DNA from 2 places in the Zhongshania borealis genome. Region 2 is predicted to be linked to the other one. Evidence: riboswitches for the same ligand, from Rfam matches in the RefSeq annotation. Region 2 holds a riboswitch; the other holds the start of a gene.
The links. A riboswitch is a leader RNA that binds a small molecule or an ion and turns the genes downstream of it on or off. The one in region 2 is predicted to bind thiamine pyrophosphate.
Positions count from the first base shown of each region.

Region 1: another riboswitch for thiamine pyrophosphate. It lies ahead of thiC (phosphomethylpyrimidine synthase ThiC); the one in region 2 lies ahead of ABD836_RS05890 (TonB-dependent receptor).

Region 1 is NZ_BAABDM010000002.1:55,859-63,169, forward strand. It holds gene thiO (glycine oxidase ThiO) at 1-306, opposite strand, end outside; gene thiC (phosphomethylpyrimidine synthase ThiC) at 343-2,238, opposite strand; TPP riboswitch at 2,357-2,467, opposite strand; gene ABD836_RS06520 (Ig-like domain-containing protein) at 2,727-4,388, shown strand; gene purT (formate-dependent phosphoribosylglycinamide formyltransferase) at 4,528-5,727, opposite strand; gene ABD836_RS06530 (phosphatidylglycerophosphatase A family protein) at 5,768-6,238, opposite strand; gene thiL (thiamine-phosphate kinase) at 6,251-7,225, opposite strand; gene nusB (transcription antitermination factor NusB) at 7,246-7,311, opposite strand, start outside.
Region 2 is NZ_BAABDM010000001.1:1,246,888-1,254,198, reverse strand. It holds gene pnuC (nicotinamide riboside transporter PnuC) at 1-80, opposite strand, end outside; gene ABD836_RS05895 (YkoF family thiamine/hydroxymethylpyrimidine-binding protein) at 73-336, opposite strand; gene ABD836_RS05890 (TonB-dependent receptor) at 397-2,559, opposite strand; TPP riboswitch at 2,611-2,718, opposite strand; gene ABD836_RS05885 (class I SAM-dependent DNA methyltransferase) at 2,823-3,566, opposite strand; gene ABD836_RS05880 (DHA2 family efflux MFS transporter permease subunit) at 3,595-5,145, opposite strand; gene ABD836_RS05875 (HlyD family secretion protein) at 5,120-6,118, opposite strand; gene ABD836_RS05870 (cytochrome P450) at 6,410-7,311, opposite strand, start outside.

The DNA of each region.
Region 1 (7,311 bases), on a different contig from region 2:
GTGAATATCCTGCCCCGTTTGCTGAGCTAATAAGGCAATTTGCGCTGGCCACCACGTCAGCGCCATTAAGCCCCAATCAAAAACTTGGCGTTCAGCGCTAGCCACTTCGCTATAGGGCGCCAGCATCGACGCAGCCACCCGCGCCGCACTTAACTCGCCGGCGCGACTGCCGCGATCGAACAAACTCACGCGATGGCCGAGCAGCAGTAATTTCCATGCGAGCAAGCGACCAAGAAGGCCTGCGCCTGCGATGCCGATGCGCAAGGAGTGGCAGTTCGAATGGCGGATATCGGACGCGTCGCTCATACGTCAGACTCCAGCCCCCCGACGTCGGACTCGTCATTACACCTTCTGATATATCTCACTACCCAACTCTTTAAACTCTGCTGATTTTTTCTGCATCTCGGCGTCGAGTTCTTGCTCTTCCAATTTTGCTGCGTAATCGCGAACGTCTTGGGTGATTTTCATTGAGCAGAACTTAGGCCCGCACATAGAGCAAAAGTGCGCGACCTTGGCCGATTCCTTGGGCAAAGTTTCGTCGTGATAGGATCGCGCCGTATCGGGATCAAGGCCGAGATTAAATTGGTCTTCCCAGCGAAATTCAAACCGCGCGCGACTTAAGGCATTGTCACGCAGCTGGGAGCCCGGATGCCCCTTTGCCAAGTCCGCTGCGTGTGCGGCAATTTTATAGGTGATAATCCCGGTCTTAACATCATCTTTATTGGGCAGGCCCAAGTGCTCTTTGGGCGTGACGTAACACAGCATGGCGCAGCCATACCAGCCTATTTGCGCGGCGCCAATGCCCGAAGTGATGTGGTCGTAGCCAGGCGCAATATCGGTAGTTAGCGGGCCAAGTGTATAAAACGGCGCTTCGTCGCAATGCTTTAGCTGCTCGGTCATATTCTCATGAATCATTTGCATGGGTACATGACCGGGACCTTCTATCATGACCTGCACATCGTGCTTCCATGCACGCTTTGTGAGTTCACCCAAGGTACGAAGCTCGCCGAACTGCGCCTCGTCATTGGCGTCTGCCACCGAGCCGGGACGCAGGCCATCACCAAGCGAGAAGGACACATCGTAGGCCTTCATGATCTCGCAGATGTCGTCGAAGTGCGTGTAGAGAAAGTTTTCCTTATGGTGCGACAAACACCACTTGGCCATAATCGAGCCGCCCCGCGACACAATACCGGTAACGCGTTTGGCTGTGAGGGGCACATAGCGCAGCAACACTCCGGCGTGAATCGTAAAATAATCGACGCCCTGCTCAGCTTGTTCAATTAGGGTATCGCGGAAAATCTCCCACGTTAAATCCTCAGCCACACCGTCAACTTTTTCCAAGGCCTGATAAATCGGTACTGTGCCCACTGGCACGGGTGAATTGCGCACAATCCACTCACGGGTTTCATGAATGTTTTTGCCGGTAGACAAATCCATCATGGTATCTGCGCCCCAGCGAATGCCCCAGGTCAACTTGGCAACCTCTTCTTCAATTGAGGAACCCAATGCAGAGTTGCCAATATTGCCATTCACTTTAACCAAAAAATTGCGGCCAATAATCATCGGTTCTAATTCGGGGTGATTAATATTGGCAGGAATAATTGCGCGGCCACGCGCTACTTCGTCGCGAACAAATTCTGGTGTAATTTCTTTCGGAATACTCGCGCCAAACGCGTTGCCCGGATGCTGAAAACCCAACTCACCCGGCAGCTCACCCGCTTCTTTCGCGGCAGCTAGGGCCATGTTTTCACGAATGGCAATGTATTCCATTTCTGGTGTAACAATACCGCGGCGCGCGTAGTGCATCTGGCTAACGTTCTTGCCCGCCATTGCTCTGCGGGGGTTTCGTTTTAGATCGAAGCGTAATTGTTGCAAACTCAGATCCGCTGCCCGTTTACGGCTATATTCTGAGCTGTCACCCGCCAATAACTCGGTGTCATTGCGATCGAGAATCCACTGATCACGAATCGGCGCCAGACCTTTTCGTATATCGATATTTGCATTGGGGTCGGTGTAAGCACCCGAGGTATCGTAAACCCGAACTGGTGCGTTTGGCTCCAAGCGTGTTGTGCCGTCTGTCGCCTGTATTGGCGTTGGCGTGAGTTTTATTTCCCGCATCGGCACCTGAATATCAGCGCGACTTCCCTGCACATATATTTTTGATGAACCAGGCAAGGGCTCTACAGAGGCGGCATCAACTTGGGCGGTATCGCGAAGCAGTGGATAATCAGAACTCATTACTTTCCCCTTTTGCGCGCAAACTAGCGCGAGTCTTTTAATTCGACTGTTTTAAAAAATAAAACCAAAGAAGGAAAATTCGATCGGATCTCAGAACAACAAATGACAGAGGGACCTCTGCTGAGAAGATCTTGTTTCCTACGCTGGCATTATCCAGATCAGGTCTACGGGATTCGAAAACGATCTCAGCCATTGCGTATTATCTACGCGGGCACCCCGACAAGAGCGATGAGTGTATGTCGCAAACTAAGCGATAGCAAGACCAACAATCCAAAGAAAAATATCGGCACAGAAAATGCTTGTTGCAATAGGCAGACAACTAATTGAATTTTAATTAAATAGGCCGATGATCGAGACATGACAAGGGTTTTCCCCAATCGCCAATATCTCTCCACCATCCATATTTATCAGCAGACTCACAGATAGAGTGAATTCGCATCGGCAAGGATTGCAAAGCGAAACTTATTTGCACCAAAAAGGAACATCTTATGCAGTTTATTTTAAATTATTTTCATAGGTCAATTTCCGCGACGCTACTGTTTATTGGCATCGCGGCCTTGCTGAGCGCCTGTGGCGGCGGCAGCTCAGGCACACCCCGAACCTCAGTTACCGCATTAACTCTTAGCCCTCAAACGGTGCAGTTCGACAAGGGCGACACCTATAAATTTACCGCGTCGCTATCGTCACCGAGCGGTTCAGCGGAAGACGTCAGCGATAAAGTAAGCTGGACAAGCTCGAATGAAACCGTCGCAAGCGTGGATTCAAGCGGACTGGTTAGCGGTCTAAGTGCTGGCACAACGACCATCACAGTAGTGTATCAGGGGAAAAAGGCCTACACAGTCACAGACGGCGTCACCATAACCGAGCCAGAACCGGACACTGCACAAGCAAGCGAACAAAGTGTGACAGCCAATGCAGGTGCTCCCAACATTAGCGGCAAGGAAGCCAAATCGGCACCAACGACTCCAAACCAACACAACGTGCACGCTAATTCGCTACATCAACTTAGTAGCAAGAAAGCCACCTTGGCCGTTAGTGATGCCATTCTCGAGAGCATCACGGTGACGCCAGCAAGCACAACTATTGCCGCCGGCTACGCGCAACAGTACACCGCAACAGCCATTTACTCCGACGCCAGCACGCAAGACATTACCAACATCGTAAGCTGGAGCGCCAATGACTCGGAGCTTGATATAAACGATATGGACGGCCTAGTCACAACACCAACAGACGCCGCTGGAGAGCTGATTTATATCAGCGCCTCGCTAGGTGAACTCATTTCAAACCCCGCGAAATTGCGCGTAAGTTCAGCCATCCTTGAAAGTATTACTATCGAATCTCCCAACGCCGATTCGGACGAAATGCCAGCTCGCTCAGAGCTGCAGTTTGCGGCGATAGGACACTTTTCTGATGGCAGCATCCTCGATTTGACGAATGCTTGTCACTGGTCAATTGTCGAGGAATTTCCCGATGATATAGACGTCAGTGTCGGCGAAATTAGCAATGATGCAGACAGTATCGGGAGATTAAATACGTTCAGCCCCGGCACTCTTGTTGTAGGCGCTACGCTTGGCGCAATGAATGCTGAATACCCGGTCGCGGTCAACAATGCGGTACTAACAGGCTTGAGTCTAAATCCACCAGCAGTCGCGATACCAACGAATAGCCAGCAACAACTAAGTTTAATCGCCTACTATTCTGACAATACTAGCCGCGACGTAAGCGACGCGGTCAAGACCGTATGGTCAAGCAGCGACAGCAATATTGCTACTGTGGGCAATGCTGGAAAATCCGGCCTCGTTATATCCCAAGACGCCGTCGCTAGCACTACGATTACGGCGACTTACCTGGACCAAACAAGCCCTACAATTTTAACGGTAACTCCCGCAGTTTTAGAGTCCATAAGCCTCAGCGAACTTTCACCACTGGCCCTAGACAGCAGTCAACAAATCAGTGCCACGGGTCATTACAGCGACGACAGTACGCGCGACATTAGCAATCAAGTTACTTGGTTCAGCACAACCGGCAATGTGATACTCAGCAATGCCAATGGATCTCGCGGCCTTGCTACTGCAATGAGCGAAGGTCGCGATATCGTCAGCGCGCGTTTTAATGGAATCGAGACGAGCGGCGAACTCATCGCAAATTAAACTCGGCGATAGCCGAGACAAAAATTCGCGCGTTCCGAAGGGAATATAGCCAATAAAAAAACCCCGCACTTTTCCAATGCGGGGTTTTTATTAGTTGAACAATTTATATCAATGAATAGCGCTACTACGCATCTATATGCTACAAACTCACTGTCACCGCTTTCACTACCGCTAGCGCTTTGGCTCTAGCCTCTTCGATGTCGCTGCCGCGCGCAAGCGCCACACCCATACGACGCTTGCCGCTAACCTCGGGTTTGCCAAATAATCGCAGCTGGGTATTCGGCACATCAAGTGCGTGATCAAGATTGCCAAACCGGGGTCGTGTAGAGCTTCCTTCCACCAACATTACCGCCGACGCTGATGGGCCGTGTTGCTGAATATTGGGGATGGGCAGGCCGAGAATTGCGCGAACATGCAGGGCAAATTCTGATTGGTCTTGAGAAATCAATGTCACTAAGCCTGTGTCGTGCGGACGTGGTGAAACTTCACTGAAGATTACCTCGTCGCCTTTTACAAATAGCTCCACACCAAACAAGCCCCAGCCACCCAACGCAGTGGTGACTTGCTCAGCCATTTCCTGGGCGCGTTGCAATGCAATTTCTGACATTGGCTGCGGCTGCCATGATTCTTGATAATCACCGTCTTGCTGCAGGTGACCGATGGGTGCGCAATAACTGGTTGCGGTGTCTTCACCGTCGCTGCTCCGATGGCGAATGCTCAGCAAGGTAATCTCGTAATCAAAATCGACAAAACCTTCGACAATGACGCGACCTGCACCGGCGCGACCACCCTCTTGGGCGTACGTCCACGCCGCATCTATTTCAGCGGGACGACGCACAAGACTTTGGCCTTTGCCTGAAGAGCTCATGATCGGCTTGATCACACAGGGCAAACCGATTTCAGCCACTGCCGCATCAAACTCTTCTTTGCTATCGGCAAAGCGATAAGCCGAGGTCGGTAGTTCCAGCTTCTCCGCCACAAGCCGACGAATACCTTCACGATTCATAGTCAGCTGTGCTGCCCGCGCCGTCGGCACCACGTTATAACCTTCGCGCTCTAGTTCGACTAAGGTGTCCGTGGCAATGGCTTCAATTTCTGGAACGATATAATCAGGTTTTTCTAATTCAATGACTCGCCGCAATTCCGCGCCATCGAGCATCGAAAAAGTGTAGCTGCGATCGGCAACTTGCATCGCAGGTGCGTTGGCGTAACGATCGCAGGCAATGACTTCTACACCGAGACGCTGCAGCTCAATGGCCACTTCTTTACCGAGTTCACCTGCACCGCAAAGTAAAACTTTGCAAGCGCTTTCGCTAAACGGCGTGCCTAAAGAAACCATGATTTTCCTCACAAAAATAGCAACAAAAAGTAAGCAGTAATCAGCTCATTACATACAGCAATTGCAGAACCAGATACGCGTAAACACCCGCGAGTACATCGTCGATCATGATGCCAAAACCGCCATGCACTTTGGCATCGAGTACCCGAATCGGCCACGGCTTCCAAATATCAAACAAACGAAATAAAACGAAGCCCAGCGCAATCCACGTTATATGCATTGGCACCATAAACAGCGCAATCCACAGCCCGACGAATTCATCCCAGACGATACCGCCGTGATCATGAACACCTAGGGCATCAGCAGTAGCACCGCACAAATAAACACCAAGGACAAAAGCCAAAATCAGTACAACCACATAATACGCTGGCGGCAAAAATTGCAGACCATACCAAAACGGCAGCGCCGCTATCGTGCCGAAGGTGCCGGGCGCTTTTGGAGCAAGTCCGCTACCAAAACCGACCGACAATAAATGCACCGGATTTTTAAGCAGTGAGACAGGTATTTTCATTTTAATAACGCCTCAAAAATGTTGGTAACCCGCCGCCGGCGTTATCTCACTGCCGTCGGCGGCATAACACTGTATGCCATTACCGGCGTCAACATAGCCGATCTCGGTAATCGCTAAATTCAATTCTGCACTGAGCGCGGCAAGTGTCGCCCGGTGCTCTGCAGGTGCAGTAAAACACAGTTCATAATCGTCGCCCCCGCTCAGGGCAAATTCCACTGCACGCTCAGGACACGTTTTCACAAGCGCGGCCGACAGGGGTAACTTCTCGGTATTAATTACTGCCGACACCCCACTGGCAGTCAGAATATGCCCGAGATCCGCCGCCAATCCGTCGGACACATCCACCGCCGCAGTCGCTAATCCGCGGAGTTTTTGGCCGAGTATTAAGCGCGGGCTAGGCGCATGATAGCGCGCTAACATGGCTTGTTCAGCTAAGCTCAAATTCGATGCGGGCTTGTCTAAAAACGCCAGCGCCGCGCGCGCATCCCCAAGCTGTCCAGACACATAAATAAGATCGCCGGGCTGAGCGCCACTGCGTAAAATCGCCGTGCCCGCTGGCGCGGAACCCATGACTTGCAAGCTGATGCACAAGGGCCCGCGCGTGGTGTCGCCACCAACCAGCGCGATATTATATTCGCTGGCCGCCTCGGCCAAGGCATTAGCAAAGCCCGCCAGCCAAGATGCATCGACGTCGGGTAAGGTTAACGCTAAGGTAAAACCCATTGGCGCAGCACCGCAGGCAGCCAAGTCACTTACGCAAACCGCCAAGGCTCGGCGAGCGAGCAAATCCGAAGGATAATTTACAGGGAAGTGTACCGACTCAACTAAGGTATCTACCGAGACCAGCAACTCCTCGCCAGCCGGCAGCGCGAGTACCGCGCAGTCGTCGCCAATGCCGCAACGAACAGGCGAATTGGGGCGGGCGAGTGCCGCTTCGGCACCCGATTTAAAATATTGTTGAATTAATTGAAATTCAGACACCTGCATAAGCTTGGCCGAACACCAAATTACTCGGCGTCACTAGGCGGGATAGACGGTTTATTTCTTTCCGCCGCAACTTCTACTGCGCGACA
Region 2 (7,311 bases):
AATATCACGGCAAGGAGCTCCCACAGTGACATGGCGAGTGCGGCGGCTTTAATCGCGCTTACTGTATCGGGGTTAAGCATTGTCTGTAGCCGGGCTTAAGTCGCCATCGATAAACTTACACACGAATATGGCGCGGCCAAATTGCTCGTAGGATTTACGTATTTCTTGTTTGATGACATCCATGACCAAATCATAGTCACCGAATATTTGGGTACTCATGGTGTTGGTTAATATCTGTAATTTTGGATGGGTGTTTAAACGGTCGATAAAATTCTGGATAGCGGGAATGTACTCATCCTTTAAGGGGTACATGCTAATTTCAACTGAAAGATTCATATTGGGGGTCCAATGCGCTATTTGTCTGGAAATAGGGCGGCATTACACCGCCTTGGCGTTTTAGAAGCTGTAGTTAGCAGATATGCCGGCAACTCTAGGTTCGCCGAGTTGGTAATAGGTTTCGGGTACGTAGTTTTTGGCGGGGTCGTTGCCAAAGGCATTGCTAAAATAAAAACCGCGGGTTTGGACGTCGTCATTCGCCAGATTACGCCCCCAGAGTGATACGTCCCAGTTGCTACCTTGGTATGTTAGGCGTGCATTGACCAGCTCATAACTCGCCGATTTTTCATTGTGGCTATTGGAAAAATAGAATTCGTCCTTGCCTTCGACTTCTACGCGCAAGACAAGATTAGCCATAAGCGCGACTTCGCTGCCGATAAAGAATTGGTAATGGGGCGCGTGAGCAACTTCACGGCCATCCATGTCGACTGGCGGTAGCGCTGCGCCAGTATTATCGTCCTTGGCATCGACATGGGTGACGCTGGTGAAGTCCCTAAATTCGGCGCTCAGCCAGCCCGCAGCGGCAAACAGGCGAATGGTATCGCTGGCCAGATAATTCATCTCAAGCTCTAGGCCCGTAGTTTTGCCTTTGGCGGCATTGCTCAGGTAATCGTCGAATGAATAATTATTGGGATCGAAAATCGACTGTTTGGCTTGGACGTCGCTGCGGTCTTGGTAGAATGCTGCTACTTGGGCTTGCAGGCGATTGTCTAGCCAACTGCCTTTGAGGCCCAATTCGTAATTCAGCATATGCTCAGTGTCAAACTCATACATATCTGGCGTAATTTCAGAATTGGTGGTCGATGCAGAAATGATACGGCCGTTCACGCCGCCCGCTTTATAACCACGAGACAAGGTGCCGTAAATTAATGTGTCATTGCTGTACTGGTATTCAAGGGTGATATTGCCGCCCCATAAATTCTCATCGTTGTTTGATTCTACTGCTAAGGAGTCGCTGTAGTCGGCATTGCGTTGTTCAACTCTTAGGCCGCTTACTAAGTCGACGCTTGGGCTCAGCTTGCTGCGTAGTTGGCCGTAGAGGGCATAATTTTCGGTATCAAATTGGCTGGTAAAATTGCCGTTTGGCATAAGATCTTTGGTTTTATTTCTGCTCAGTTCTTCAGTCTCATTACGGAGAAAGGCACCAGCTACCCAGCTGGTGCTGTCATTGAATAAGGAGGATTGCGCTGTGGAAATAAACCGAAAATCTGCACTTATATTGTCTTTGTCACGCTGATAGTTGTCGGCCGAGCTGAATTCATATGGGTGGTAGCCAACGTGAGCCCAGTCTTCATCGTAGCCATACTCGGTGCTTGAATCGGCAATACTGAGCACCGATTCAAGGCTAAAGCGCTGGCTGGCCGACCAATTGGTAACAATAGAGCCCGCCACGGATTCTTGGCTGTCGTGACCTGGTTGGTCAGATAATGTGGTGCGGGTATTGTTTAGTGAAAATGCGTCATAGCCGTTGTCGGCGTTGAGGTATACCAGTGAGAAATCCAACAGCAGGTCGTCGGCGGCTTGGTAGCGGATTTTACCGCGCAAGATCGACTCATCAATATTGTTGACGTCGTCGCGATCTAAAAACCGGTTTTTGATATAGCCATCGCTTTGCTGATTTTGTGTGGCGACACGGTAGCTTAGCTTTTCATTTAGGGGCCCGCTGGCGACAAGGCCAAGTTTGTAGCTATTGTATTGCGCAGCTTCGACTGAGACTCTTAATAATGGTGAGGCTGAGGGTGCTGAACTGCGCATTGTAATGAGGCCAGCAAGGCCATTGGCGCCATATTCGGTCCCTTGTGGGCCGCGCAATACTTCTACTTGGTCTATGTCGAGCGTACTGGCTGCCAAGCCCAAGCCGCTGAAATCCACGCCGTCAATAATAAGTCCAACCGAGGGGCTAATGGGATCGATAAATTGACTGCGTTCGCCAATGCCGCGAATTTGAAAGAAACGGCCCCGGGACGCGCCGGCCGAAAAATTAACATTGGGCGCCATGTTCAAGAGTTGTTCGATATTGCTCGCGCCTCTTGCCGCAATGTTTGACGCATCGAATACGCTAACGCTACTGGCAAGGTTGAGTAGGCTGGTGTCGCGAAATTGGCTGGTGACAATCACTTCTTCGATTTTTAATGCGTCTGCAGCATAAGCGGCGTTACTGGCCATGATAGCAGTAAGACTAATGGCGTAGGCTAAGGTGTGGGGCTTGGCTAGGTGTTTCATGGTTCTCTCTCGGGTGGTGCTGAAGTGAAAGAGACCCGGTGTGCGACGTGAAGAGGATTGTTGACCTATTCCTACGCCGGTATTAACCGGATCAGGTTCAAGGGTTTGCATTGGTGTCTCCAATGGCATCTCAGGCCGTAGCCACCCCTTAGGTTTTGCTGGCGGATAATAACAGAAATACCGCTAAGCTGGAATGTTGTCAGCTTGGCGTCCGCCGCGCGTTCTCGCGATTACATGGGCACTGAAAAGTATATTTTTGCGGCTTATATTTTTACACAGCAAAAAATTGCATTGCCTGATGTTGTGTCCCAAAGAATGAGCTTGTCATAATCATGCTCAAAGATGTGTACTTCGAAATAAGGTTCGAGCAGCGCTTTTAATTCATTAAAACTAACGGCAACCATGGGATGTTCGTCTTGCCAGACCTGCGTGATGTTGTTGGTGGTTTTTTCAATTTTTAAGCGTAGTGACTGCTTATCGCCCTGGCCGTCGTAGCGCCAGCCGGAGCTAAAGCTAAAATGGCTGCCATCTTGTTCGGCGGTATGGCGTACAAATGCGGTGGTATCGATTTTATGTTTGTCGACGCTATTAAAGCAAAAGACCCCGCCGGTGTTCAGCGCGCGGTGGACGCTGACAATGCAAGCTTTTAGCTGATCGATACTGCCGCTGTAGTGAATGGAATACAAAAAGCACGTAATTAAACCCAGCGGGTTATCGACACCAAAATTGCACATGTCCTGCAGGCTGAAGTCGGCGTTGGGGCAGCGCTGTCGGGCAATGTCTAGCATGGGCTGGTTAATATCTAAGCCGCTACTTTGGAAGCCAAAGTCGGCAAAGTGTTGAACATGCGGCCCGGTGCCGCAGGCAAGGTCGAGATGGCTAGCGCGATCGTTGCCGAAGATTTGATGCAGTCTGCGCACGCAATTGCTTTGGGATGTGTAGTCGATGTCGGCACACATTAGGTCGTAGTAGCCGGACAGATCAGTGTATAGGGCGTTCGTGGTCATTTTGAGGGGGTGCTTAGACGTCAGTGTGCTAGTTGGTGGCCCTATTATTCAGGTGTATTGGTTTCAGTAATAGAGGCAGGATGGAAATTAACAGCAGAAGTATGGCCATGGCATAGAAGTTATCCAAGTAGGCGATCATGCTTGCTTGCCGCTGAATCTCCAAGTCGACTAATTGTAGAGCTGCTGTCCCGGTGTCGCCTAATCGCGCGGCGGCGGTGAGGGGATCTATTCCGGGCAGGCTGTAGGGGGTGATATGGCTGCTTAAGTCGGCATGACTAATTTGGCTATTGCGCGAGATTAGGGTAAATATGGCCGAGATACCAAAGCTACCGCCAATATTGCGCACTAGGTTTAGCAGGCTAGAGCCGTCTGGTCGAAATTGCTGCGGTAGGGTGGAAAACGCAGCCATTGTTGCTGGGGTGAATAGCAGGCCAAGGCCTAAACCCTGTATGAATCCTGACGAGAGAATTGGCCCAGAATCCATTTCAAGGGACCATGTCACCATCATTGCGAGTGCTGCAGCACAAATTAGGTAGCCGGCACTCATTAAGTAGCGCAGGTCCATGTGTTGCATTAAACGCTTGGCGATAAACATGCTAATCATTATGCCTAAGCCTCGCGGCATGAGTAGCAAGCCGGTATCGATGGTGCTGTAGCCAAACAGATGCTGAAACATGGTTGGCAATACGGAGGCGATGGCGACATTGGCTAAGCCAAGAATTAACATGATGGTGAGGCCACCAAGGAAGTTCTTATCTTTTAGCAAGCCGGATGGGAAGAGCGGGTTTGCCGTTGAGCGCGAATGGATTAAAAATATCCATATTGCCGACAGCGCAATAATCAGTTCGATAATGATTTCCCATGAGTCGAACCAGTCTTTATGTTGGCCGCGATCTAGCATCAACTGCATAGAAACAAGGGCAACGGCCAAAACTATAAAGCCAAAGCGGTCTAATCGGCGTGGCACAATAGGCCGCGAGGGCAGTAACCACGCAAGTATAATTAATGTTGGAATACCGATCGGCAAATTAACATAAAAGACCCAACGCCAACTGAGGGTGTCGGTGAGTATGCCGCCGAGCATGGGTCCAGTAATGGGGGCAATCATTACCACCATTCCCATCATCGACATGGCTGAGGCCTGTTTGCTGGGCCGGTTAATGTCGAACAGAATTGTTTGCGACATCGGACCGATAAACGCCGCGCAGGCGCCTTGTAGCACTCGGAAAAACACCATTTGCGTCAAGGATGTTGCCGCGCCACAGAGCGCAGAGGCAATTAAAAATCCGCCAACGGCATACAGAAAGGTTGTGCGCGAACCGAGTTTGTCTGAAACCCAGCCAACCAACGGGATCGTCATTACCGTGGCGATGATATAGCTGGTTAATATCCAGCTAACCGTGTCCATGGTGGCGCCAAGGCTGGACTGCATATGCGGCAGTGCGACGTTGGCGATGGTCATGTCAAGGATCTGCATGACCGTGACCATCATCACCGCCGCCATTAATACGCCGTGGTGGCGGGCGGTGAGGGCAGGTTCGTCGTTTGCGGTGTTACTCCCCAGTGTTGATTCGGACATTGACCGAAAGCCCCGCAATCAGTTGCCGGTCGGGCTTGTTGTCAATGCTTATCCGCACAGGTACGCGCTGGGTCACTTTTATCCAGTTGCCGTTGGCGTTTTGGGCTGGGAGTATTGAAAATTCAGAGCCGGTGCCAGCGCCGATACTTGCTACTTTGCCAGTGAGCTTCATTTCAGGGTAGCTGTCTACGCTGATATCGGCAGTCTGGCCAACGCGAATCTGACTGAGGTCAGTCTCTTTGAAATTCGCTTCTACCCAGCTGTGATCTGCTTTTACAACGCTAACGGCGGGTAGACCCTGCACCATTAACTGGCCGATTTGGAGGCGGTCCATTTGGCTGACCACGCCGCTGATCGGCGAACGTATCTCGGTACGAGACAGATTTAACTGTGCTTTTTCGAACTGTACTTTGGCGGCGAGAAGGGCGGGGTACTCCCCCGATTCTGCGCTTCCGCTAGACAGTGCGGCCTTCGCTTGTTCGGCGTCGGCTTTCGCGGAGGCGAGTCTGGCAATGGCTTGCGATAGCGCGTGTTCAGCGGCGCGCAGTGCCGATTGGCTGGTAACGCTGGTTTTGTCTAAGTCGCGCTGGCGCTGATATTCGCGCTGGTAGTAGGCGACCTCTTCCTCTGCGCTTTCAATATCAATATGCGAAGTTGCGTAGGCGGTTTGCAGTTGCTCGTAGCGGGCTGCGGCCGTTGCCATGGCGGCCTTGGCTTCTGATACGGCCAGCTGGAATGGCTCTGGGTCTATACGAAACAATAAGTCGCCCTTAGCGACCTGCTGATTTTCTTTTACGGCCACGCCAATAATAACGCCGCCGACTTCGGCGCTAATTGAAATTTTGTCTTGCCGAATATAGGCGTTGTCAGTTGCAGTGATGCCAAGGGTGGAATAGTAGTAACTGATCGCCACGCTAAAGAGTAATACGGGCACGACCAGCATAAGCGTTAGGCGGGAGACAGAAGGAGACAAAGCAATACCTCGATGTTGTTGTTCTTATTAGCAATCATCATTTCTGATGTATTTTTAGTTTTTGTTCGCAGCCCGGTGGTGTCGCTGTAGGAGGCGATACCACCTTCAACAAAATTGATGTTGTAAGCTTATGGCGTAGTTTTTATCACATTCTTTTAATGAGGGCTCTAGTGCAAATTGATTAACACTGTTGCTGAATTGGGGCTTATCTGGAGGAGAGTGGAGCTTGACCGCCATTATGGACGACTGTAAATACCGTGCGTCGATAATGGCGGTGAAGTTAATAGTGGCTTACGCGCGTTTAGTAATGGTGATCGGTAGGCCGTCGGTTGGGAACACAATAGGTACAACGTTAAATTGCATTTCGTAGCCGGGTCTTACGCTAATTTTGTGGTCACGCAAAAGGTGGAATAAGAATAGCTTAACCTGCATTTCAGCAAAATTTAGGCCGATGCATTTGTGATTGCCGCCACCAAAGGGAATCCACTGATAGAAGTGCTTTTTGTGTTCCGCACGTTCGGGCGAGAAGCGTTCAGGGTCGAATTTTTTAGGCTCGGTCCACCACTCTTCCATGTAGTGAGTGAAGAGAGGAGAAATCCCAATACCAGTATTGGCTGGAATTCGGTAGCCCATAATCTCAGTTTCTCTAATGGTGCGACGAGGAATGACCGGCACTGGTGGATACATGCGCAGCGCTTCCTTCATAACTAGTGCGCTTTTCTCTAGCTTGTTTAAGTCGTCGTACTGCAATTCATCGCCACTAATCTGCTGATATTCGGTGTGTAGAATGTCTTGCCACTCGGGGTTCTTGGCTAGCGCGTAGATGATTGAACACAAGGTGCTGGTGGTGGTGTCGTGGGCGGCAAACAGCAGGAAGATAATATGATCGCGCACGGCTTCGTCGCTAAGTTCATTACCGTCTTCATCTTTGGCGTGACAAAACTGTGAGAAGAAGTCATCACTTTCTGTAGCACGCTTGGCCGTGATGTGTTTTTGGATGAACGCTTCTAGGGCTTGTCGGCCTTTAATGCCTTTATACCAAGTAGTGCCAGGGATCGGCAGTTTTACCACTGCCATGGATGCTTCCATGGCGTGAAGGAAACCTTTGTTGATTTTGTCAGCTTCTTTACCCATCTCTACGCCCATAAACACTTGCGCAGCGACATTGAGTAACAAGGATTTTATGCTGTCTT